One region of the Cupriavidus sp. F041 genome, then DNA from elsewhere that is predicted to be linked to it. Evidence: riboswitches for the same ligand, from Rfam matches in the RefSeq annotation. Region 1 holds a riboswitch; the other holds the start of a gene.
The links. Region 1 has a riboswitch for ZMP and ZTP ahead of ACZY0R_RS02305 (LysE family translocator). Riboswitches for the same ligand answer to the same signal wherever they lie in the genome.
Positions count from the first base shown of each region.

Region 2: another riboswitch for ZMP and ZTP. It lies ahead of glyA (serine hydroxymethyltransferase); the one in region 1 lies ahead of ACZY0R_RS02305 (LysE family translocator).

Region 1 covers NZ_JBVASY010000001.1:493,431-505,180, reverse strand. Annotated here, with positions in the region: gene ACZY0R_RS02315 (IS1634 family transposase) at 1-1,326, shown strand, start outside; gene ACZY0R_RS02310 (Gfo/Idh/MocA family protein) at 1,419-2,507, shown strand; gene ACZY0R_RS02305 (LysE family translocator) at 2,720-3,352, opposite strand; ZMP/ZTP riboswitch at 3,373-3,456, opposite strand; gene ACZY0R_RS02300 (DUF1254 domain-containing protein) at 4,179-5,627, shown strand; gene ACZY0R_RS02295 (DUF1254 domain-containing protein) at 5,704-6,750, shown strand; gene ACZY0R_RS02290 (winged helix-turn-helix transcriptional regulator) at 7,031-7,480, opposite strand; gene ACZY0R_RS02285 (GNAT family N-acetyltransferase) at 7,569-8,180, shown strand; gene ACZY0R_RS02280 (EamA family transporter) at 8,182-9,066, opposite strand; partial or broken gene ACZY0R_RS02275 (NAD(P)H-dependent oxidoreductase) at 9,218-9,793, opposite strand; gene ACZY0R_RS02270 (LysR substrate-binding domain-containing protein) at 9,914-10,810, shown strand; gene ACZY0R_RS02265 (TonB-dependent siderophore receptor) at 10,818-11,750, opposite strand, start outside.
Region 2 covers NZ_JBVASY010000002.1:3,081,565-3,093,314, reverse strand. Annotated here, with positions in the region: gene ACZY0R_RS31680 (pilus assembly protein) at 1-3,730, opposite strand, end outside; gene ACZY0R_RS31675 (pilus assembly PilX family protein) at 3,766-4,389, opposite strand; gene ACZY0R_RS31670 (PilW family protein) at 4,386-5,411, opposite strand; gene pilV (type IV pilus modification protein PilV) at 5,411-5,998, opposite strand; gene nrdR (transcriptional regulator NrdR) at 6,179-6,646, opposite strand; gene glyA (serine hydroxymethyltransferase) at 6,805-8,052, opposite strand; ZMP/ZTP riboswitch at 8,176-8,278, opposite strand; gene ybgC (tol-pal system-associated acyl-CoA thioesterase) at 8,441-8,845, shown strand; gene tolQ (protein TolQ) at 8,842-9,525, shown strand; gene tolR (protein TolR) at 9,569-10,006, shown strand; gene tolA (cell envelope integrity protein TolA) at 10,022-11,182, shown strand; gene tolB (Tol-Pal system beta propeller repeat protein TolB) at 11,409-11,750, shown strand, end outside.

The sequences.
Region 1 (11,750 bases):
CGGCTGTCGTGTTTGCCGGGGTCCGCGTTCACCGGTCAGGCCTTTCATCGCGTCGCGCAGCAGGTGACCGATGAGCAGTTGGAGCAGGCTCAGGTGGCCATCGCGAAGGCCGCGGTGGCCCGCTTCGAGCTGTCCGCCGACGTGCTCGCGTTCGATACGACGAACTTCGATACCCACATCGACACGCAGACGCCCGGCGAACTGGCCCGGCGAGGCCACGCCAAGAGCAAGAGAAGTGACCTGCGTGTCGTAGGGCTTGGCGTCCTGGTCAGCGAGACCGGGCATGTGCCGCTGTTGTATCGGACGTATCCCGGCAACGGCTCGGACCAGGCCGTGCTCGCGGCGTGCCTGGGTGGGTTGGCGCAGTTGCACGAGGCACTCGACAGCGGTGAGGGCCGCGCGCGGCCGGCGCAGCGCACGGTGGTACGGGACGGCGGGTTTTGGAGCCCGCAACTGGAACTCGATCTCGATGCCGCCGGCTACTACAGCCTCATCTCGTTGCCACTGGGGCACAAGGCCGCAGAGGAGGCGCTGCAGATGGCGGCGCAGCGCGGTGCCATGAAGCCGCTGTCGGGCAAGCTCAGCGACGTGCGGGCGGCGCGGGTTCGGACCACGGTCGGCGAGTTGGATCGCACGCTCGTCGTGGTGGAGAGCCAGGAGTTGCTGGCGGGCCAGAAACGCGGGATCGCGACGGCACTGCGCAAGGCGAAGGTGGAACTGAGCACGCTGGAGGAGTTGGTCCAAAAGGGCCGCATCACGCGCAGCCGGCTGGAGCTGCGGGTCAAGAAGGCGCTCGCTCGGGAACACCTATCGAGCTTCGTCGTGACCACCATCGCCGGCAGCGAAGCGGTACCGACCTTGCATTGGCACGTCGATGCCACGTTGCGCCGCGAACTGGAGAGAACACGGCTGGGCAGGCGGGTGCTGTGTACGGATCGGCACAACTGGAGCACCGGGCGAATCGTTTCCGCCTTCCGAGGACAGTGGAACGTCGAGGAGCTGTTCCGCAGGGCCAAGAAAGGCGGCGTGGTTCCCTGGGGACCGTCACACCAGTGGGCCGATGGATCGTTGCGTCTGCACACCTTCGCGACCGTGCTCGGCCTGATGCTCGTGAGCTTGGCGAAGATTGCCCTGCGGACCGACGCTTCGGCCCGTCGCATGATGGAAGGACTGGCCGAGATCAAGGTGACGTTGGTGAGGACGAAGACCGGGGCAGCGGGACGACGGCCAACGGCAATGCTGGCGCCGAAGCTCACGGCCGAGCAGCGCCGCGCCGTGAAGGTTTTCGAACTGCAGCGGTGGGGACCAACGTTATTTCATGTATGACCTGGGCGCCCGTTCAGCCACGATTGACGGGCAAGAACCGTCGATCCGGCCCCTTGCTTTGCGAAAGTAGGGCTAGGGTTGCGCCGCTGCATGTGGGCATCATTGGCGTCGGAAACTGGGCAAAGCATGGGCACCTACGCGTGCTCGACCTGTTGCCTCAATTCTCGCTCGACGCGGTGTTCAGCCATCGACGCGACGCCGCCGAAGCGGCGGCACGCGACTATCGGATCGGGCGGGTTGCGTCTTCGGTCGACGCCCTTATCGAGAGTCCCGACATTGACCTCGTGGTAGTGCTGAACACGGCTCCGCAACATGCACAGACGGTGCGGCGCGTCATCGCGGCCGGCAAGGATGTGTACTGTGAATGGCCTTTGACGACCACGGTAAGCGATTCTGAGGAACTGCTGCGACTCGCTGGGGAGCGAGGCGTGCGTCATGTCGTTGGGCTACAGCGTCGCCTCGCGCCGCACAATCGCTACGTCCGCGACCCGATTGCGCAAGGCTACCTCGGCACGCTACGCTCAGTGCGGATGCACGTGAACATGAACTATTTTCAGGCGACGCGCACACGCTCGCTCCAATGGACCGTGCCGCCCGAGAATTTTTCGTCAGTTGTCGCGATCTACGGCGGTCACTTCCTCGACATGCTCTTCGCAGCCACGGGCTGGCCCATTTCAATTGCGGCGCTCACGCCGAACCAGTTTCCCGTGGTCACGATCAAGGAGACCGGCGATTCCACGCCGACATCGGCACCCGATCAACTCGCGCTCGTGGGATTGCTGGCCCAGCGCGCCGTACTCTCCGTACATATCGAGGGTGGCAAACGCAACGGCTCGGGTGTCCAGATCGACATCACCGGCACGGAAGGTGACCTGCGCATCACGAACGCGTCGGCGTTCGGTGATGTCGGCGAGGACTACCAAATCCTCGGTGCGCACGGCGACAAGCAGCCGCTCAAGACGCTCCAGGTTCCAGAGAACTATCAGCGTCTTCCAGCCTCGAATCTGCCTTCCTCGTTGCTTGAACTGGCCGAGCTGTATTGGGCCTATGCTGACGACGTGGCGAACGGAACGCGCACTGCGCCAACATTTGCGGATGCAGTGCGGATGCATAGGCTGCTCGAACGTGCGCAGACTTCGTTCTGTACGCAGCAGTTTGTGGGGGTGTCGACTGCCACGTAACAAACTCTTCTTCGGAAGCTGTGCCAGATGGACTGCGCCTGAGCTCGACTGTGCCCATTTTTGCCCGTTGCGAACGGGCAATATCGACAAATGCGCGTAGCGCGGCTCGAACAGGATGCGCGTTTGTCGCAATCGTGCCGCGGGGCGAGCAGGGTTGAGGCGCAGTGTTCCCTTCGGAACCCAATGAACGCCGACGTATTGGCGAGGTGTCGCTATTTCTTGGATTCGTATGCCATCCGCACCGCCAGACCTGTCAGAACGCTTCCCATCAGCCAGCGCTGCACCAATAGCCACAGCGGGCGTCCTGACAGGAAGGTAGATATCGATCCGGCCGTCACGGCGATAAGTGCATTCACAGCGAGGCTCATCGAAATCTGAACGCTGCCGAGTGCCAGCGATTGGGTAAGAACACTGCCGTGTCCTGGCGTAATAAATTGGGGAAGCAGAGACAGATACATGACGGCGATTTTTGGATTCGCCAGGTTAGTGATAAACCCCATGCTAAAGAGCTTCATTGGGGAATCGACCGGTAGGTCGCGCACTGCAAACGCGGACCGTCCGCCCGGTTTGACCGCTTGCCAGGCAAGATATAAAAGGTACAAAGCGCCGCCAAAGCGAAGCGTGTCGTATGCGTAAGGTACCGCAAATATGAAAGCCGTAATTCCGAATGCCGCACAGAGCATATAGAACACAAAGCCCAGAGCAACACCTCCCAACGAAATGAGGCCTGCGCGTCTACCTTGGCAAATTGAGCGGGAAATTATATAAATCATGTTCGGCCCCGGCGTTAGAACCATTCCCAACGCCACAAGAGCGAACATGAGCAAATGTGCGAAATCAGGCATAACCCATCTCCAAGGATAGTAGGTAATGCCCAGGCGCGCGGCGGCTAGCAACCTCACGCTCCCCGATAGTGCTCTATCTGTATGCGCCAGTCACATGAGTGTAAAGATCATAGCACAGGAGAAAATGCTCCAGGCTCGCCCTCGGAGGAGCCGTAGTTGTGCGCTTACAGGCAAGCAGCGAACATGGGATGATCACTGGCGTCCGTCGGACTGACAGAGTGGACCGATCGGCTTTCCGGACTTCAGATTTTCTGCCAAGGAACTAGCCGGAAATGCGCGGTTCCTGCCGGAATGGCCTGATACTAACGGTGCCCAAAACCGCGTCTTGGCAACCAGAGGCGCCGACTTTCTAATCGCGGTGTACTGGTGGCTGCGGCGGTAATCGTGTGTTGTCGTCGATCTATGGTGCAATGTCTTACCACGCTATATTCTCGGATCATCGGATCGCCCGGCAGACGAACGTCCCCTAGCCGGAATTTTGAAAGACTGTTATGGGCCCTGGAGGACGGTGGTGACGGAATTTCCGTTGGCCGTATATAGCAGCTTTTTGGGGCGCCAGTAAGGCGACCGTCTAGCATTCCGCTGCCTACAAGAAAATCTAATTCTGTCCGCGAAAACGCTAACTACGGGCTACTTCGTCATCGGGTACGCTCATGGATGATTGCCAGTTCGCTCCGCCGACAGCGGCGCTGGTCCGCTTGGTCGCCATACCCATGGGATATCCACCGAAGATTAGGCCTTCTTCTGTGAGGTCTTGCGGCAGGGAGACGTCAGCCAGGAAGCGCTTCAGGACGACAATCGTTCTAGATCTCATGCAAGGAATATCATGTTGAGGCATATTCTGCTGGTTGCGATTCTGGCGCCTGCCACCTTCATTTCGGGATGCAAATCGATAGCAAATGGCGCGCCGACTGCAAACACGGCGGCGGGCACGACGCAAGGCGAAAGCTCAGTCAGCCAGTCGGAGACGCGCTCAATCGCGAAAGATGCCTACATCTACGGATTCCCCATCGTAGAGGCATACAAGACCCTATATGCCCAGGCAGTTGACAAAGGTGGTCCGAATTACAAGGCACCCTTCAACCAGATCGGCAACACAGCCAATGTCTTCACGCCGAAGGACACGGCGATCATCACGCCGAATTCCGACACGCCTTATTCGTTCGTGTGGATGGATCTGCGTGCCGAGCCAGTTGTGTTGACCCTGCCGCCGATAGAGGCGCAGCGCTACTATTCCGTGCAACTGATTGATCTATACACGCACAACTTCGCCTACCTCGGAACGCGGACAACGGGCAACAAGGGCGGTAACTACATCATCGCCGGCCCGGGATGGACAGGCGAAACCCCGGCCAATATCAATGGCGTGATCCGCACCGAGTCGAACATTGCCTATGCGCTCTATCGGACCCAGCTCTATGACAAGAAGGATCTCGCCAACGTGAGACGTATCCAGCGCGGGTACAAAGTCAAAACGCTGAGTGCATTTCTTGGAACGAAGGCGCCCGCACCAGCAACGCCGATCCCCTGGCCTCAGCCGGCGCCGGGCATGACCGATACGCCGGCGATCTTCCGCTATCTGAGTTTCTTGCTCCAGTTTGCTCCGACGGATCCGAGCGAGAAAGACCTCATGGAGCGCTTCGCCAAGATCGGTGTGGGCCCGGGCCTGCCATTCGATGAACGCCAGGCGCCCCCCGTCGTGCAGAAGGCGCTGGCCGATGGCATCGCTGACGGGAAGGCGGAGTTTGCGCAATTCGTAAAGACGAAAGTTGATACTCATGAGGTAAGTAGCGGTGATTTCTTCGGTACGCGCGCCTACCTGAAAAACAACTATCTGTACCGCTATACCGGCGCGGCGCTTGGCATCTTCGGCAATTCGGCGGATGAGGCAAATTATCCGGCGTACTTCGTGGATGCGGACGGCCAGCCGCTTGATGCGTCGACCGGGCGCTACGTGATGCATTTCGACAAGAATGGGCTGCCTCCGGCGGATGCGTTTTGGTCGCTGACGATGTATGACGGCAAATCGAAGCTTCTGGTCGACAATCCTCTCAATCGATATCTGCTCAACTCTCGCATGCTCGGCCGGCTCCAGCGAGACGCCGACGGCGGCCTTACGTTCTACGTCCAGCACGATTCCCCTGGCAAGGCCAAGGAAAGCAACTGGCTACCGGCGCCTGCCGGACCGTTCTACGCAATCATGCGGATCTATATGCCGAAGCCCGAGGTAGCGTCAGGCCGATGGCAGCGTCCACCGCTAAAGCGGGTTGATTGATGAGGCGTGACCAGGTTCAATAGTGGCGCTGCCGTTAAATAAATGTGCGATCGCGAGCAAACGAATGGAATCTTTCATGAGAACAACACTAACCTCCGCCTGCGCCATATGCGCCACGCTCGCCACGCTTGGCACCGCGCAATCGCAACCTGCGGTGACGCCGCCCGGTGGCGCCCCTGTTCCCGTAACGGTCGACAACTTCATCCGTGCGGAGACCGATATGTATGTCGGGGGACTCGCCAAACAGGGCGGTGTGGGCAAGCTGCTTCATCGCCGGGAGCCTGCGTCGATCGACCATCAGACGGTGATCCGCCTCAACCGCGACACCCTCTATTCGTCTGGCGTCTTTGACCTTGACGCCGGCCCGGTGACCATCACCCTGCCGGACCCGGGCAAGCGCTTCATGTCCATGCAGGTCATCAATGAGGACCATTACGTGCCGAACGTGTTTTACGGCGCGGGCACCCATACCCTGACTCGCGAGAACGTCGGCACGCGCTACGTGGTCACCGCGATCCGCACACTCGTCGACCCCAACAGCCCGAACGACATCAAGCAAGTCCACGCCCTGCAGGACGCTATCAAGGTCAGCCAGAAAGTGCCCGGCAAGCTCGAAACGCCCAACTGGGATCCGGTCAGCCAGAAGAAGGTCCGCGATGCCCTCCTGGTACTGTCTTCGACGATGCCGGACTTCAAGAAGGCGTTCGGCACAAAGGAGGAGGTCGATCCGGTACGGCGCCTGATCGGCACAGCGGCAGCCTGGGGCGGCAATCCCGACAAGGACGCCACCTATCTCAACATCACCCCCGCCAGGAATGACGGCGGGACCGTCTATCAGCTCAATGTCAAGGATGTGCCAGTGGATGCGTTCTGGTCGGTGAGCGTCTACAACGCCGAGGGCTACTTCCAGAAGAATCCCGCCAACGCCTATACGATCAACAACCTCACGGCGAAGAAGGGCAGCGATGGTTCGATCCCGATCCATTTCGGCGGCTGCGACACGCAGGTGCCCAACTGCGTGCCGATTGTCGCTGGCTGGAACTACACGGTGCGCCTGTACCGGCCTCGCGCGGAAATTCTCTCGGGTGCCTGGACCTTCCCCGAGCCCCAGCCGGTCAATTGAGCTGGCAACGCAACTATCGGCTCTACCGAAGGCGACAGCGGCTCGTCGACCTGGGCAGCCGCATGATCCGTGCAGTTCCGACCGTACGGAAATGACCGCTTTCATCCGTCCGCCGCCCGGTCGGTGAGGAGGGGCTAGTGGTCGTCCAGTTCGCCGCCATGTCGATCTGGGGCAGCGGTCGGGGTCAGCCGTGGCATGGGCTGCAGCTTTATGTCACGGGCTGGCCATGCATCCCTTTGGGAAGGCCTCAGGTAAGCGCCGCTTACACTCCGTATCCTGCCTACCGGCTGGTGCGCGAAATCTCGATATCGTTGGGCCGCACCAGTTGGTCCGCGTCATCCACCAGCGCGGCACGCACCTGACGCCGCTCCGGGCGGGTGTGCAACTCCACCGGCCCCTTGCCGCTGGCGGCCATGTGACGATCGCCCCACTGCATTAGCCCAATGATCACCGGCAGCAACTCCACCGCAGCGCGCGTGGGCCGGTATTCAAATCGTTCGCGCTCGCCGGGTTCCCGATAGCTCACTTTGCGCAGGATGCCTGCCTCGGTCAGCGTCTTAAGCCTTGCGGACAGCACGGCGGGGGAGCATTGCAGGCGCTCCAGGAATTCGTCGAAGCGCCGGACGCCGTGGAAGACGTCGCGCAAGATCAGGATCGTCCACTTCTCTCCAATCAGCGAGAGGGTCGCGGCAATCGAGCAGTTGCGGAGTTCTTGGGCGGTGAGATCCATGGATTCAGGATAGCAGGCTAACTTCATTTGCAATAGTCATGGTATTGCCTATACTCCTGGATATGGAATATGAAGTCAGGAGCCGTACATGCAACCCATCCACCACCTCAGCCTGGCCAGCCAAGCCCTCCCGTCCGTGACCGGTTCGCACGCAGCCTGCCCGGAATGCGCGGAAACCTGGCTGCTGAGCGGCGGTGAACGGGTGGTGGTTCGCGCGGTGCGCGCAGGCGATGCGGAGCGGGAGAGGGCCTTTGTCCAGGCCTTGTCGCGGGAGAGCCGGTATTACCGCTTCCTGACCGGCGGACGTGTGTCGGATGCGGTGATCGACCTGTTCCTCGAAAATGAGGCCGGCCTGGCGCTGGTGGTCACGGCGGAAGTGGACGGGTTGCCGGTGATCGTCGCCAACGGCAACTACGTGGTGACGGGTGAAGAGGTTGGCGAGTTCGCCGTGGCGGTGGCCGACGACTGGCAGGGCAAGGGCATCGGCCGCCGGCTGATCCAGCGCCTGCGGGATGCCGCCATTGGCGCCGGCCTGCGCTTGCTGCGCGGCGACGTGCTGAGCGAGAACCGCCGCATGCTGGCGCTGATGCGTGAGTTCGGTTTCTCCGCCCGGCGCAATCCGGAGGACAGCCTGCTCTATGAGGTGCGCCTGGCGCTAAGCGGGCAGGCTGTCGGCGAGCCGCGGGTGATGGCGACCTGATCTACGCCTCGGCGGTGGCGCGCTTGCGCGAGCCCGCCGTCAGTGTGCAGCCGATCGAAGCTGTGATGATGCTGGCAATGGCCAGCCATTGCTGCGCGTTCAAGGTCTCATGCAGGAACGCCAGCCCGGCGAGCGCGCCCATGGCCGGTTCCATGCTGAGCAGGATGCCAAAAGTCCGGCGCGGCAACCGCTTGAGCGCCACCATCTCCAGCGAATAGGGGATGGCACTGGAGAGCAGGCCCACGGCCAGCCCGGCCAGCAGCAGCGAGGGGCTGAACATGGCCGTGCCGGCATGCGCGAGCCCGAAGGGCAGCACCACCAGCGATGCCATGGTCAGCCCCAGCGAAGTGGCCTGCCCGCCGTGCGCGTTGCCGGCCATTTGCCCGAAGATGATGTACAGCGCCCAGCCCACGCCCGCTGCCAGCGCGTAGCCAATGCCGACGGGGTCCAGGTTGGCCACGTTCTGCCCGAGCGGCAACAGCAGCAGCAGGCCCGCCACGGCGAAGGCGATCCAGAGGAAGTCGATGGCCCGCCGCGACGACGATACCGCCACCGCCAGCGGTCCGGTAAACTCGATGGCGATCGCCAGCCCGAGCGGGACGGTGCGCAGCGACATATAGAACAGCAGGTTGGTGGCGCCCAGCGCGGCGCCGTACAGGGCGATCACGCGCGCATTGGCCAGGCTCAGCGGCATCCGCCAGGGCCGCCACACGCAGAGCAGGATCAACGCAGAAAAGCTGACCCGCAGCGCCGTGGTGCCCTGCGCGCCCACGACGGTGAACAGGCTCTTGGCAAACGACGTGCCGATGCAAAGCGAGGCCATCGACCCGATCAGCGCCAGCACGGCGATCAGGGTGGCACTCTGTTTCAGGCGGTTCAGCGGCAATTGCGACTCTCAGGCGTTCAAGCGTGCCAACAAGCGGGCGGGCGAGGGCGATCGCTGCCGCCGGCCCGCGTCGTTGGGGGTGGGGAGAATTGCCGCCCGTACGCTACGGCGGGCGGCGAGCCCGCATCTTGAACGATCTTGGGCCCGCTGCCTAGGCGGCTCTGCACCGGGACGGGGCATCCGCCCCGCACCCGAAATCCCACTGCTCCAATCGTGCCGCGTAGCGTTCGCCCGCGGCCGCCAGCGCATCGCTGCCCAGCTTGCCGGCCTCGAACAGCAGGAATGGCTCCGCCCACGGCAGGCCGCAGCGATGCGCGGTTGCCTGCAGGGGACGCATTAGTTCTGCAAGCGGGAAGAGGTTCACACCGGCAGGCGCATAAGCCTGCGGCACATTGCCGGCGGTAGCCGCCACCAGCACGGGCTTGCCTTCGAGCGCGCGGCCTTCGGTCTCGTAGGCGAGATAGAACATGCGGGTCAGCACGGCATCCTGCTAGGCCTTTAGCAGCGCGGGCGTGGCGTACCACTGGACCGGGAACTGGAACACGATGCGGTCCGCGTCGCGCAGCCGGCGTACCTCGGCGTCCACGTCGATGACACCGTCCGGGTAGCAGGCGTGGAGGTCGGCGATTTCCACGCCGGGGACCGTGGCGGCGGCAGCGCACAAGGCACGATTGGCCTTGGAATGGGCAAAGCGGGGGTGGAACAGGAGAATCAGGGTCTTGGGCATGGTTGGCTCCGGTTGGTCCTGCCGTGGTGATGCCGTGGTGATGCCGTGGCGATGCCTCAAGGATGGCGCCCGGAGTGAAATTACTCCAATGGATAATCTGTATTTTCTATTATCTGTTTCATGAATTTACGCGCGATCGATCTCAACCTGCTGACGGTGCTGGATGCGTTGCTCGACGAGGCTCACGTCTCGCGCGCCGCCCAGCGCGTGGGCCTGTCCCAGCCGGCTGCCTCCAGCGCATTGGAGCGTTGCCGCCACCTGTTCAAGGATCGTTTGCTGGAGCGTGCTCCCGGCGGCATGCAACTGACGCGCAGGGCGCAGGCCTTGCGGGCGCCGCTGAAGCAGGCGCTGGCGTCGGTGGCCGCGGTGATCGGTGCACCGGAGGTGGATCTGGCGAGCTTGTCGCAGACCGTGCGCGTACGCATGGCGGACCATCCCGCCGTGCTGGTGGCGAGGCAGTTGCATCGTCAGCTGGCCGCGAGCGCGCCGGGCCTGAACCTGGTGCTCCAGCCCTGGCAGGGCGCGGACGCCGCGCTTGAATCCCTGGCGCGGGGCGACAGCGACCTGGCCGTATCGGTGTTTCCCGCGCCGGGCACGGATTTCCGGTGTCGCCCGTTATTGCGCGAGCACTATGTGGTAGCCATGCGCGCCGGCCATCCGGCCGCCGCGGGCTTCAGCCTGGCGCGCTGGCTGGACTACCCGCACGTGCTGGTATCCGGCCGTGGCGAGAGCCGCACGCCGCTGGACGATGCGCTGGCCGCGCTGGGCCTGTCGCGGCGCATCGGCATGGTGGTGCCGAGTTTCATGATGGTGCCGCCGCTGCTGGCGGATTCCGACCTGATCGCCATGCTGCCCAGCCGCTGCCTGCCGGCGGATCCTGCGCAGGCGCTGGCAACCTTCGCACCGCCGGTGGCGGTGGAGGGGTTTGCCCTCCACCTCGCCTGGCATATCCGCCGCGACGACGACGTGGCCGTGCGGCATGTGGTGGGCCTGATCGAAAACCTGCTGGCGGCGTAGCGCTCGCTTAGTAGTTGAGCCCGATGTTGAGCATGACCGTGCGGGGATTGCCCACCGGCAGCACATTGTTGTTGAGGCCGCCGGCGTAGTACGCCTTGTCGAATACGTTCTTGACGTTGAGCGCGGCCTTCCAGTGCGATGCCGCATAGCCCACGGCAAGGTCCGCCACCGCATAGCCGGGCACCGTGTAGTTGAAGCTGTAGCCGCGCTTGGCGCTCTCGGCGCGCATGCCGGCGCCGGCGTACCAGCCCGCCAGCGCCCCGCGGAAATGCTTGGTGCCCCACAGTGAAACGCTATGCCGCGGCACGTTGTTGAGCGGTCGGCCCACATTGGCCGCGACCGTGTCTTCCGTCACCTCGCTGGCGATATAGGCATAGGCCCCGGCCAGGCTCCAGCCGCCGCCGAGATCGGCGGTCAGCTCGGCCTCCAGCCCGCGCGTGCGCTGCTCGCCGGTGGCAATGCTGAAGCCGGTGTTGACCGGGTCGGAGCTCAGCACGTTGCGCCGTGTCAGGTCGAACGCCGCCAGCGTCAGCAGTCCGCTCTTGTTGGGCAGGTCGAACTTGATGCCAAGCTCGGCCTGCCGGCCGGTCTCGGGCTTGAAGGTGCCGCCGTTGACGTCGGTGCCGCTGTTCGGCAGGAAGGAGGTGGCGTAGCTGATATAGGGGCGCGCCCAGGTGGTCAGGTCGAACATCAGGCCAGCGTTGCCGGTGACCGCGCGCGCGGTGTCTTCCGTGCGTGCGCCGAGCAGGCGGTCGGTACTGCTGGTGCGGGCCGTGTCGTGGCGCAGGCCGGCCGTCAGCAGCCAGCGCTCGGCAAACCGCATCTGGTCGCGCACGTAGAATCCGAGCGCGCTGACGTTGTCTTCAGCACTCAGGCTATAGGTGCTGGGGCAATTGACGGCCGCGCCATAGACCGGCCGGTAGACGTTCAGCGCCGCGAC
Region 2 (11,750 bases), on a different contig from region 1:
CGCTGGCGCCGAATGAGTAGACATCAATGGTCTTGTTCGTGGTCACCTGGCCGAAGGAATTGCGCTGGCTGTCGACAGTGGTCAAGGTCTGGATCAGCACCGGTGCGCCGAGCATGCCGAGGGTCGACGCCGTCCCTGAGCTGGGAGCCGTGGCCGGCGTGCCGGTGCTGGTGCCCGAGACCGGCATGCCCGTCAGCGCGGACAATTGATAGCTATGGCTGCCGCTACCGGCACCGCACAGATCGGCCCCCGTCATCAACGAATTGAACCAGATCTGGCTGTACGCGGAGATGATCGAAGTGACCTGGCGTTCGCCACTGTCGACGAAATCGAAGTACCAGCCGGCCCTCGGGGCGGGTTTGTCCTTGGTGGGCAAACCGAGGCTGTAGGCACTGCTGCTGAAGTCGTAGCCGCCATTCGAGTTGGCCTTCAGCGTGACCGGGTTAAGCATGGAGCGCCCGTTTACAGCCTGGGCGCCGCCACTGTCGTAGACCGCGTACATCGAGTTCTGGGGCTGCGAGGAGCCTGTGCCGGTGTCGGCCGATTCGTAATACTTGCCCGTGCCGAAGACCACCATATAGCCGCCCGGGGCATAGACCCATTGCGGCTGGATCGTGATGGCCTGCGGATTTCCACTCGCATCGCGGGCCCGGAACAGCGGCTGGCCCAGGTTGCCCCCGCCATAGTAGGGCAGCGCGCCACTGGCGTTCCAGGTGGAAGGGCCGCCGCCAAGCACGAATTTCCACAGCCGCCCTTGCAGGTCGCCGGCATAGGCGGCCACGGTCTGGCGCGAGGCCAGAGTCACCAGGGACGGTGAGCCCAGTCCGTTGGCGACGGTGCTGTTGCTGTCGGCCGCCATCGAAATCTTCCAGTAGTTTGAATTCAACCGCCACGGCGTGCCCGGTGCCTTGTCGAGTGACAGGATGAACAGGGCGGAAGGCGCTGCCGCATTGCTCGATCCGTCGTTCAGGTTGTTGTTGATGCCGTTGCCGGCGATCACGAACCACTGGTATCGCGGGACCTTGTTCGCGTCCACGCCAACATAGAGCTTGGCGAGTTGCGGCGTCGACATGATGTTGCCCATGTCGGCATCGTCCTTGTCGGTGAACTCCCACAGCACATTGCCGGCTCCCACGTTTGACGGGTCGGTCACGTCGAGTGCGAACAGGCCCTGTGCGCCACCGCCGAGGCCGGATGCCAGCACCGTTTTCCAGTTGCCGCCGATCCGGGCTTCCGCTACCACGGGCGTGGCGTCCACATAGGGCCGATGCACATAGCTGGACGACGTCAGCTGGATCAGGTTCCCCATCACGGCATTGGGTACATAGGCAAAGAGTTCAGCCCCGGTCAGTGCGTTGAATCCATGCAGCATGCCGTCGTTCGCACCGATGTAGACCGCCGGGGTGCGATTCTGGTACAGCTTGTAGAAAGCGCCGTAGTCGGACTCGTTGATCGCCGTGGAGGGGGCCGCAACGTAGGCCGGGCCGGAGTTGATGATGTCACCCAGGATGGAATTGCGCGCGCGCAGGCTGCCGGTGCCACCGGTCGATTCCTCGTTGCTGCGGTCGCCTCGCAAGTAGTTCAGGCGCGCGGTCCCGGCGCTGTCGCTCTCGTTGGCGTTGAGCTTTAGAGAGAGCTTCTGCGCACTGTTGATGGATGACCAGTCGAATGGCGCGCCGCTGCCAGCACCCGCGCCGCTGCTGGCGGGCACCCACGTGAGAATGTTGCGTGAGCCTGCGCCGCCGCTGCGTGCGGTGAGCAAGGCGCCGGCTTCCCAGCTTTCCTTGCTTGCGATCTGGATGCCGTTGTCATTGCTCAGCGCGAAGGCGGAGAGCTTGCCCGTCCAGTTCTGGTCGAAACCCGGCGCGAAGATAGAGGTGCCGCTGGAAACGCGTGACGAGGTGAGCGCGACGCCGGCGATGGTGCCGCCATAGCTGACGATCTTGGAGAAGATATCGCGAATCGCCTTGATCATGGCGGTCGGCTGACCCGCCAGGAACCACGTCGCAGGCACATTGGATCCGGTCGGGGTCGCTTCCCACTCGCTGTCGTTCTTAGCGACGGTATTGTTGGCGCCCGACGTGGTAAATGGGCTGCCGTCGCCGTTGACATCGTTGAAGCCGCCGTATTTTGCCGCCAGGTACAACTGGCTCTGGCGCTGCGCGGTGCCGACGGTCCCATTGCCGTTCTCGTTGACGTCGATGGTGTAGGTGGTCACGCGCAGCGACGGCATATCCGCCCGGAAGCCGTAGGTGTGCGCCCAGTAGGCAACGCCCGCCATATAGTACGTACCGTGGCCGCTGGAGCCCGTGTCGGCCGTACTCATATTGGCCAGCGAGGAGTCGGGCTTGCTATTGCCGTAGTTCGTCGTGCTCTCCATGTCCGCGACCTTCCTGGTCCAGGCCATGACGTCGAAGCCGTCGGCCTCGATCGCGCGCACGGGGTCGTTTGCGGTTACGGCCTTGCCGCCCGATATATAGGTCGTGCGGGTGTTGCCGGAAACATAGCGATCCCAGTGCGTATTGATGTCGGCGATACTCAGCACGTAGTTGCGCTGGCATTTCGCGACGACCGGATCCGACCAGCTGGTATAGACCGGGTAGCCGTCTCTGTAGGCGGTCTGGAGGTCAGTGATCGCCTCCGGTGTGGGCTGCTTGCCTTGCAGGTAGCGGATGCTCTCGTAGTACAACTCGCTGACCGGGTCCAGGCCCTTGTACTTGCCCGAGCGGCCGAACTGGTTCAGGTAGTTGACCACGCCGCTGATACCTTCGGTGGCGTTTTCCGGGTTGCCAGCGAAGACGCCCGTGCTGGAATCCCACTCGGTTTTCGGATTGCTGACCTGGCTGAAGTTGCCGTCGATCATCTTGGGGCCGACATACTTCATCGGGGCCCGCAGCACGCCGCCGTACCGCGTGGCCGAGCTGTCGTTCAGGTAGCCGAAGGCGCCGAAGCGCACGCGGTCGGCGTTTTTCTGCATTTCGCCGACTGGCTTGTAGTTGGTGCCGTAGAGCTTGCAGAGGTCGGTGCGGGAACTGCCTTCGCTCGCGTCGCACACCTTGACGCGGGCATACATGGTGCCGAGGTTGGCATAGCTGCCCGGGCTGCTGCAGGAAGCGCCGCTGCCGGTCTTGGTGCCGAAGAACACCTTGTTGCTGCACGACGTGATGTAAAGCGTATCGGTGGCGAACGGCGTCACCGCGGAAGGTACGCTGGAACTGGACTTGGTCAGCGTCTTGGCGGGAAAGTAGGAACTGCTGTTGAAAAAGTCATCCTGCAGCACGGCGCGCTGAAGCACGGTGTCCGTGGGGGTATCCACCACCCGGTCGCCACCGGTGAGCGCGAAGCGCAGCATGTCGATGGCGGAGGCCGTGGCCCAGTTCATGAAGTTGCCGCTGTACTGGCCCGAGCATTCGTGATTGGCGTTGGCATTGCCGGCGATCTCGAAGTACCCGTTGGATGAATAGCTGTAGCACTTGGCCGGGTTGAAATAGCCGACATATTCCGTGCCGCGGGTGTAGCTGCCGGTCCGGTACGCCGCGCCCACCGTCGGGAACTCTACCGACAGCGACAGCAGCAGGTTCGGGTTGACATTCTGGTTGCGTCCGTAGAGCGGCGACTGCGCAATGTCCACCGTGGACGGCGTCAAGGCGGTGGCCGCCCGCGTTGGCGCGGGAAGCAAGCTTGCACCGGCGACAACGAGGGCCAGCGCGATCTGGCATAGGCGTGTCATCACAGAATCTCCGCTTAGGTCAGGAGCGAGGTCATTCATTCAGCCTTCCGGTAGTACGACTGCAGCATGGCGCGGGTGGCGGTGTTGGCACCGAAGCCCATCGCGGTGACGCGAAAGATGTAGACGACCGGAGCGTCGGGGCTCCCGGAAGCGCCGGGCGATGTGTCCTGGATCGGCTCGATGATGTAGCGGGGCAGGGCGGCGGGCAGCAGGCCCGTGGGCGCGGTTGGGAACTGGCGTCCGGTGAAGGTGCCGTAGGCCACCGTGCGGGCATTCGCCCCGGTCTGCGCAAAGTCCACGGCTTCCCAGTTCGGGGTGCCGCTGTCGACGGCCGCGCACAGGCCCTGGAAGGCTGCGCCAGGCGCGCTCCCCGTGTTGCAGCCGGCGACGAAAGGCAGCAGGTTGGGATTGCTGCCAGAGAACAGGGCGGAGCGGCCGTTGACGGCAACGACACCCTGGATGTCCATCTCGGCATCCTGTAGCGCCATTTCGGCCGCTTGCACTGCAAGGTCGCGGTCACGCTGGTTGGATGCCATGCGTTTGCTGTTGATCGCCAGGCGTGCGCCGGCCACGGCCATGATGCTGATCATCAGGAGCATGACCAGGCCGGTGATCAGGGCAATGCCGCGCTGGGCGGCTGGCTTGAGAGGGGCGCTCATGAAGGGGAGCAAGTGCGGCACGTTGCGACGTTGCGCAGTTGGACGGTGACCGAGTACTGGCGGCGCATGCGCTGTAGCTGCGTGGTCGGCTTGTAGGTCGCGTTGTTGACGGTGCTGTCGCCCCCATAGAGCGTGCCGAAGAGCTGGAAAGTGGGCACCTCCGGCGCCAGGCTGGTCGCGGCGTCGCCGACGAGTACCAGGGCGATCTTCAGCGACACGACGGTTTGCCATCTGGTGGCCAGCGCCAGCACATCCGTGGCCGGCAGGTAGCGGTCAGGGATGTAGTCATTGTTGGTGTCGACCCCGTACAGCACCTGGAACACCTCAACACCGGAGATGATTGGCACGGACGTGATCGCGGTGTTCGAGATTTCCTTGTTGGATGCATCGCGAGCGCGATAGCCGCACATCAGTTGCGGGTTGCCGCTCGGGTCGTTGGGGTCTGGCGCCACGAAGAAGCGCGCGAAGCCGCGCGCAAGGTCCGCGTCCTCCCATGCTTGTGGTTCCGCGACGCCATTGCCGGAGCAATCGATCATGCTGTTGTCGGGCACGGTGCGATCCGACGGCGTGCCCGAACCGAAGAAGCGCACCTGCAGCACGTCGCTCTTGTTCACGGGGTTGGTGGTGCCCGGCAGGCACGACAGGTTGAGGCTCGCGTCCTGGCCCGGGCTGGCGCAGTTGTCGACGCCGCTGATCGTGGGTGACAACGCGACGGTGGTCGGCATGATGCCGCCAGGCGCCTGGGCGATGGGCCCGCTGGCCGGGTTTGTTGCCGGCGCGCTGTTGCCGGCGTAGTTGGTCCATGCGGACTGCCGCACGATGCGGACGATGGTGTCCAGGGCAAAACGGCCCTTCTCGTCGAGCGCGGTGGTGTCGTCGATGGTGCTGTAGTTGGTGCGGCTGCCCAAATAAACGGCGGTCGCTGCCAGTGTCAGCAACAGGCCGAGGACCATCGCGACCATCAGTTCGACCAGCGACATGCCCGACTGGGCATGCCGGTACGGCTTGCGGAGCGTACGCATCAGTTTACCGTGCCGGGCGTGGCGACGATGACGATCTGCGGCCGCGTGTTCATGTCGGCGAGATCGGCGCCGGTCCCCAGCGTCTTGCTGCTCAGGCGCGATATCCACCCGACCTTGATGACGATCGGCGCATCGTCGACACGGCCGCTTGCAGCGGCCGTGCAGCCCCAGGAAAAGCCGGACGTCTGGTTATAGGCAACGGTATCGCGGCAGATCACCGCGCGGCCGCCGGGCAGGGCTGCGGCTACCCGGTTCCACCACTCGATCACATCGAAGCGGGCCGTGTCCTGCGCGCAGGAAAGCAGCGTGCTGGCGCAGGCCGTCGTATAGGGATTACGCGTCAGCGCGGGCAGCTGGCTGGTCTGGGTGTCGATGAAATACAGGTTGGGCGTGAGGGCCTCGGCGGCCGCGCCCACGCCGGAGACGGCAGTGTTCGCACGCATGCGCTCGGCCATTTCGGTGGCCAGCTGCATGGCAACGGTATCGTAGGAGGCTTGCTGGGAAAAACGCGAGGAATTGAGGAGCAGGCTGGCGACCCCGAGCACGCCAATCGCCAATACGACCATTGCCACCAATGCTTCGAGCATGGCAAAGCCGGCCGTCCCCCGACAGCTTGACTGACCCATTCTGACCCTCGTCCGAAAAGACTTCGTTCTTTTGGCTTCGTTCTATTGTTTTGTCACTACTACCCAGGCGGAACTATAGTTATGGGAATGCAGCCTAGGGCACAATTTGGAAAGGATTAAACAACGTTCCCGTTACTTTTTCTACTGCTTTCGTGGGGTAGACGTTGAAAATTCATCCAGCATGTCGCGGAATTCCGACACGTCTTCAAAGCTCCGGTACACCGAAGCAAACCGGATATATGCAATCTTGTCGAGCCGGCGCAGTTCGCGCATGACCAGTTCCCCGACCTGGCTGCTGGGGATTTCCTTCTCGCCGAGCGCGAGCAGCTTTTCTTCGATGCGGGTGATGGAGGCGTCGATGGCCTCGGCGGAGACCGGGCGCTTGCGCAGCGCCAGGCGCATGGAGTCCTTCAGCTTGTCGCGGGTGTAGTCCGCGCGGGAGCCGTTTTTCTTGACGATGGCGGGGAAGAACAGTTCGATCCGCTCATAGGTGGTGAAGCGGCGGTCGCAGGATTCGCAGCGGCGGCGGCGGCGGACTGTATCGCCTTCTTCGGACATGCGCGTGTCCAGGACCTGGGTATTGGAATGAGCGCAAAAGGGGCATTTCATGCCTGACCACCTCGAAGTTTGAGCCGGGGCGCTTGCTGCGCGTGCAGCGTCTTGTCATTCTGTGTTGCGCTGGGCTGGGTTGGCAAGGCCCGCCGGCAGCGCTGGCGCGCCGCGGCGGACTGCCGGCCACCCGCGCGTGGGCGGGTGGCGCAGGGGGATCAGCCGTAGACCGGGAAACGCTTGGTCAGGGCTGCCACTTGCTCGCGCACGCTGGCGATATTGGCCAGGTCGTGCGGATTCTCCAGCACGTCGGCGACCAGGTTGGCCACCTGGCGGGCTTCTTCTTCCTTGAAGCCGCGGGTGGTCATGGCCGGCGAACCCAGGCGGATACCCGAAGTGACGAAGGGCTTTTCCGGGTCGTTGGGGATGGCGTTCTTGTTGACGGTGATATGCGCTTCGCCCAGGACCTTTTCTGCTTCCTTGCCGGTGATCTGCATGGCGCGCAGGTCGACCAGCATCACGTGGCTCTCGGTGCGGCCCGAGACGATGCGCAGGCCGCGCTCGGTCAGCGTTTCGGCCATGACGCGGGCGTTCTTGACCACTTGCTGCTGGTAGGTTTTGAACTCGGGCGACAGGGCTTCCTTGAAGGCCACGGCCTTGCCGGCAATCACGTGCATCAGGGGGCCGCCCTGGATGCCGGGGAAGATGGCCGAGTTGATGGCCTTCTCATGCTCGGCCTTCATCAGGATCACGCCACCGCGCGGGCCGCGCAGGCTCTTGTGGGTGGTCGTGGTGACAAAGTCGGCGTGCGGAACCGGGTTCGGGTACTCGCCGGCGGCGATCAGGCCGGCGTAGTGGGCCATGTCGACCATGAACAGGGCGCCGATAGACTTGGCAACCGTGGCGATGCGTTCAAAGTCGATGCGCAGGGCGAAGGCCGAGGCGCCGGCGATGATCAGTTTGGGCTTCTTTTCCTGTGCCAGCTTTTCCAGCGCAACGTAGTCGATGTCTTCGTTGGCGTCCAGGCCGTAGCTCACCACGTTGAACCACTTGCCGCTCATGTTGAGTGCCATACCGTGGGTCAGGTGGCCGCCTTCGGCCAGGCTCATGCCCATGATGGTGTCGCCCGGCTTCAGGGCGGCGAAAAACACGCCCTGGTTGGCCTGCGAGCCGGAGTTGGGCTGCACATTGGCGGCTTCGGCGCCGAACAGTTGCTTGACGCGGTCGATGGCGAGCTGCTCGACGATGTCGACATACTCGCAGCCACCGTAGTAGCGCTTGCCGGGATAGCCTTCGGCGTACTTGTTGGTCAGTTGCGAACCCTGGGCGGCCATCACGGCCGGCGAGGTGTAGTTTTCCGAGGCGATCAGCTCGATGTGCTCTTCCTGGCGCTGGTCTTCTTTCTGGATAGCGGCAAAAAGCTCGGGGTCGATCTGGTCGATCGTATAGCGGCTGCGTTCGAACATGGCGAAAACTCGTCTGAAAAAAAGGAGATCCGAATCGGCTTCGGGGTAGGGCGCGCGGGGAAGGCACATGCGACCAGCGCCGGAAAGCGTGGCTAGTCCGGCGCAGGGCGCACCCTGCTTCCCATTCGCTGCCCAGGCGAGCGGCAGGCGCTTGATACATCGCGCCAGAGAAACTTGCGCTTCCTCGTGGTAGTGCCCACTGACTTCGCCAGTCGCGCAAGATGGAATGGTTGGCGGCAGTTTAACGCGAGGCGCCGGCTCGCTGCAAGAAGGCGGAAAGGGCCCGCTGCCCGAAAGTCAACGGCTAGTCTGTCAGGTAATGTAATTGTTGTAATGTCGGGTGAGGGTATACACCGGGTGGGGCCGGCTGTCCGTTACAATCGCGGCCATGAGCAACAATGTGTGGGCCTTGCGGGTGTACTGGGAAGACACCGACGCGGGCGGCGTGGTGTTCTACGCCAATTACCTGAAATTCTTCGAGCGCGCCCGGACCGAGTGGCTGCGCTCGCTTGGCATCGAACAGCAAGCGCTGGCCGATGAGACCGGCGTCGTCTTCATCGTCAGAAGCACGGCGGTGGACTACAATGCCCCCGCCCGTCTGGACGACATGCTTGATATCCGGACCCGGATTGAACGGGTTGGTCCGGCGTCTGTCCAATTCGCCCAGGAAGCCTGGCGTGGTGAGCAATTGCTGGCTACCGGCGCCATCCGGGTTGGATGTGTCGATCGCAACACATTTCGCCCGACGCCCATTCCCGCTCCCGTTCTAGCAACCATCAAGACCGCTCGATGAATCCCGTGACCGTCACGCAAGACCTGTCGATCATTTCGCTGGTGCTACACGCCAGTGTGCTGGCGCAGGCCGTCATGGCCCTGCTGCTGGTGATGTCCCTGTTTTCGTGGACATATATCTTCCGCAAGCATTTCTCGCTGCGCTCGGCGCGCAGCCAGACCGAGGGCTTCGAGCGCGACTTCTGGGCTGGCGGCGACCTGCAGGCGCTGTACCAGAGCGCGGCCAACAATCGCCACAGCACGGGCGCGCTGGAACGGATCTTCGAGTCCGGCATGGGCGAGTACCTGAAGGCGCGTGAGCGCAACCACGACGCCGGGGCGCTGCTCGACGCAGCCCGGCGCGCCATGCGTGCGGCCTACCAGCGCGAGATGGATGTGATGGAATCGCATCTTCCGTTCCTGGCCTCGGTGGGCTCTGTCAGTCCTTATATCGGCCTGTTCGGCACGGTGTGGGGCATCATGAACGCCTTCCGCGGATTGTCCAACGTGCAGCAAGCGACGCTTGCCGCGGTTGCGCCCGGCATTGCCGAGGCGCTGGTCGCCACCGCCATCGGTCTATTTGCGGCGATTCCTGCCGTGATCGCGTACAACCGCTACGCCACCGAAGTGGATCGCCTGGCCATCCGTTTCGAGAGCTTCATGGAAGAATTCCTGAATATCCTGCAACGGCAGACCCGCTAAAGCGCCGAAGCCACCAACGTCATCGGTCAAGGAGAACCCTGCAATGGCAGCGATACAGCGCCGCGGCGGCTCGCGCCGCCGGGCCAGCGCCGACATCAATGTCGTGCCTTACATCGACGTGATGCTGGTGCTGCTCGTCATTTTCATGGTGGCCGCACCGATCGTGAACCCTGCCGTGGTCGATCTGCCCAGCGTGGCCAATGCCACGCAGCAGCAGAAAGCGCCGCCCATCGTCGTTACCGTGCATGAAGACGGCGCGCTCACCGCGCGCGGCAAGGATGGCGCCGGCAATGCCTTCGAGCGCAAGCTCGACAAGCAGGGCCTGATCGATTTCGTGCGCCAGCGCCAGAACGAGAATCCCGACCAGCCGGTGGTGATCGCTGCCGACCGCTCGGTCAAGTACGAGGCCGTGCTCGACGTGATGTCGGTGCTCAAGGCCGATGGCGTGAAGCGCGTCGGCCTGATGGTCAAGCCCAAGTAAGCACCGCCGCCCGCCATGAAGACCGCCGCCTATCCTTATCAGCCGGCCCCGGAGCGGGGAACCCTGCGTTCCTTCCTGCTCGCGGTTTTCATGCACCTGCTGCTTGGCATCGTGCTGTATTTTGGCGTGCACTGGCAGAGCAGCACGCCCGTCGGCGCCGAAGCCGAACTCTGGGACGAGATCCCCGCAACCCCCGCGCCGATGCCGCTTCCGGCTCCGCTGCCCGCACCTGTGCCGGTGGAGCAGGCGCGCCCCGCGCCGCCCGCGCCGGCAGTGAAGTCGCGCGCCGAAGAAGACGCCGAGATCGCCCTCCAGCAGCAAAAGCGCCGCCAGGCCGAAGCCGCCGCCCGCGAGGAGACGCGCAAGCAGGCCGACCTGCGCGCGCGCCAGGAAGCCGAGCGCCAGGAGGCGGCCCGCAAGGAAGCCCAGCATAAGGAAGACCTGCGCCGCGAAGAACAACGCCGCGAGGAGCAGAAGAAAGAAGATCAGAAGAAGGAGACGCAGCGCAAGGACGACGCGCGCAAGCAGGCCGCCATCCAGCACGATCAACAGCGCAAGGAACAGGCCGAGCGGGAGCGCAAGGATGCCGAAGCGAAGGCCCGCGCCGATGCCAAGGCCCGTGCCGAGGCCGATGCCAGGGCGCGCGCCGATGCGGACGCCAAGGCGAAGGCAAATGCCGATGCCAAGGCCGCCGCCACCGCCAAGGCAAACGCGGAAGCCAAGGCCGCCGCCAACGCGAAGGCCAAGGCGGATGCCGACGCCAAGGCCAAGCGCGACGCTGCCGCCAATGCCCAGCGCCATGGCGAACTGGCACGCCTGCAGGCCCTGGCCGGTGGCTCGGGTACCGCCGGTGGCGCCGGCGGTGTCGGCAGCAGCGCGGGCAGCGGCGCCGGCTCGGGCGGCAAGGCTTCGCCAGGCTACCCGGACCGCGTGCGTCGCCGCGTCAAGCCGAATATCGTATTTACTGAAGACGTGCCTGGCAATCCGGCCGCGGTGGTGTCCGTCCAGCTCGCGCCGGATGGCTCCCTGATGTCGTCGCGGCTGGCGAAGTCCAGCGGCAATGCCGCCTGGGACAGCGCGGTGCTGCGCGCCGTCGAGCGCTCGGACCCGCTGCCCCGCGACGAGAATGGCAAGGCGCCGGCCAGCTTTACCATCACGTTCAAGCCGAACGACTAAGGCGAGGGAGCGTGGCGATAGCGATGGCACGGGTGTTTTCGAATTGCAACAGATTGCAACCTGCGTCGAAGCCGGGCTATCCCGGCGCTAGGATGATAGGTTGCCTGACGCGGCCGGCAAATGTCCCCCGGTGCACGCGATACGGGCATGCGACATGCTTGCCCGTACCACGGCTTCCAGTTTGCCGGCCGCGCTCGATGAATATTGATCTCGACTGAGGAGCAGCATGCGAAAGCTTTGGGCCCCCCTTTGGCTAGCCGCACGGCGGCACAACACCCGCGCGAACGCCCTGTTTGCCTGGCTGGCCGTGGCGCTGGCCTTTTCGGCCGGCAGCGCACAGGCGCAACTGAACGTTGAAATCACCGGCGTAGGCGCCAGCCAGTTCCCGATCGCCACCGCCAACTTCCAGGGCGAAGCACAGGCCCCGCAAAATGTCACCGCCATCATCCGCGGCGACCTGCAGCGCAGCGGGCGCTTCCGCAATATCGATCCGGCTGGCGTCACCGTGGCCGAATCCGCCAATGCCGACCTTGGCAACTGGAAGTCGCGCGGCGCCGACGCCTTCGTG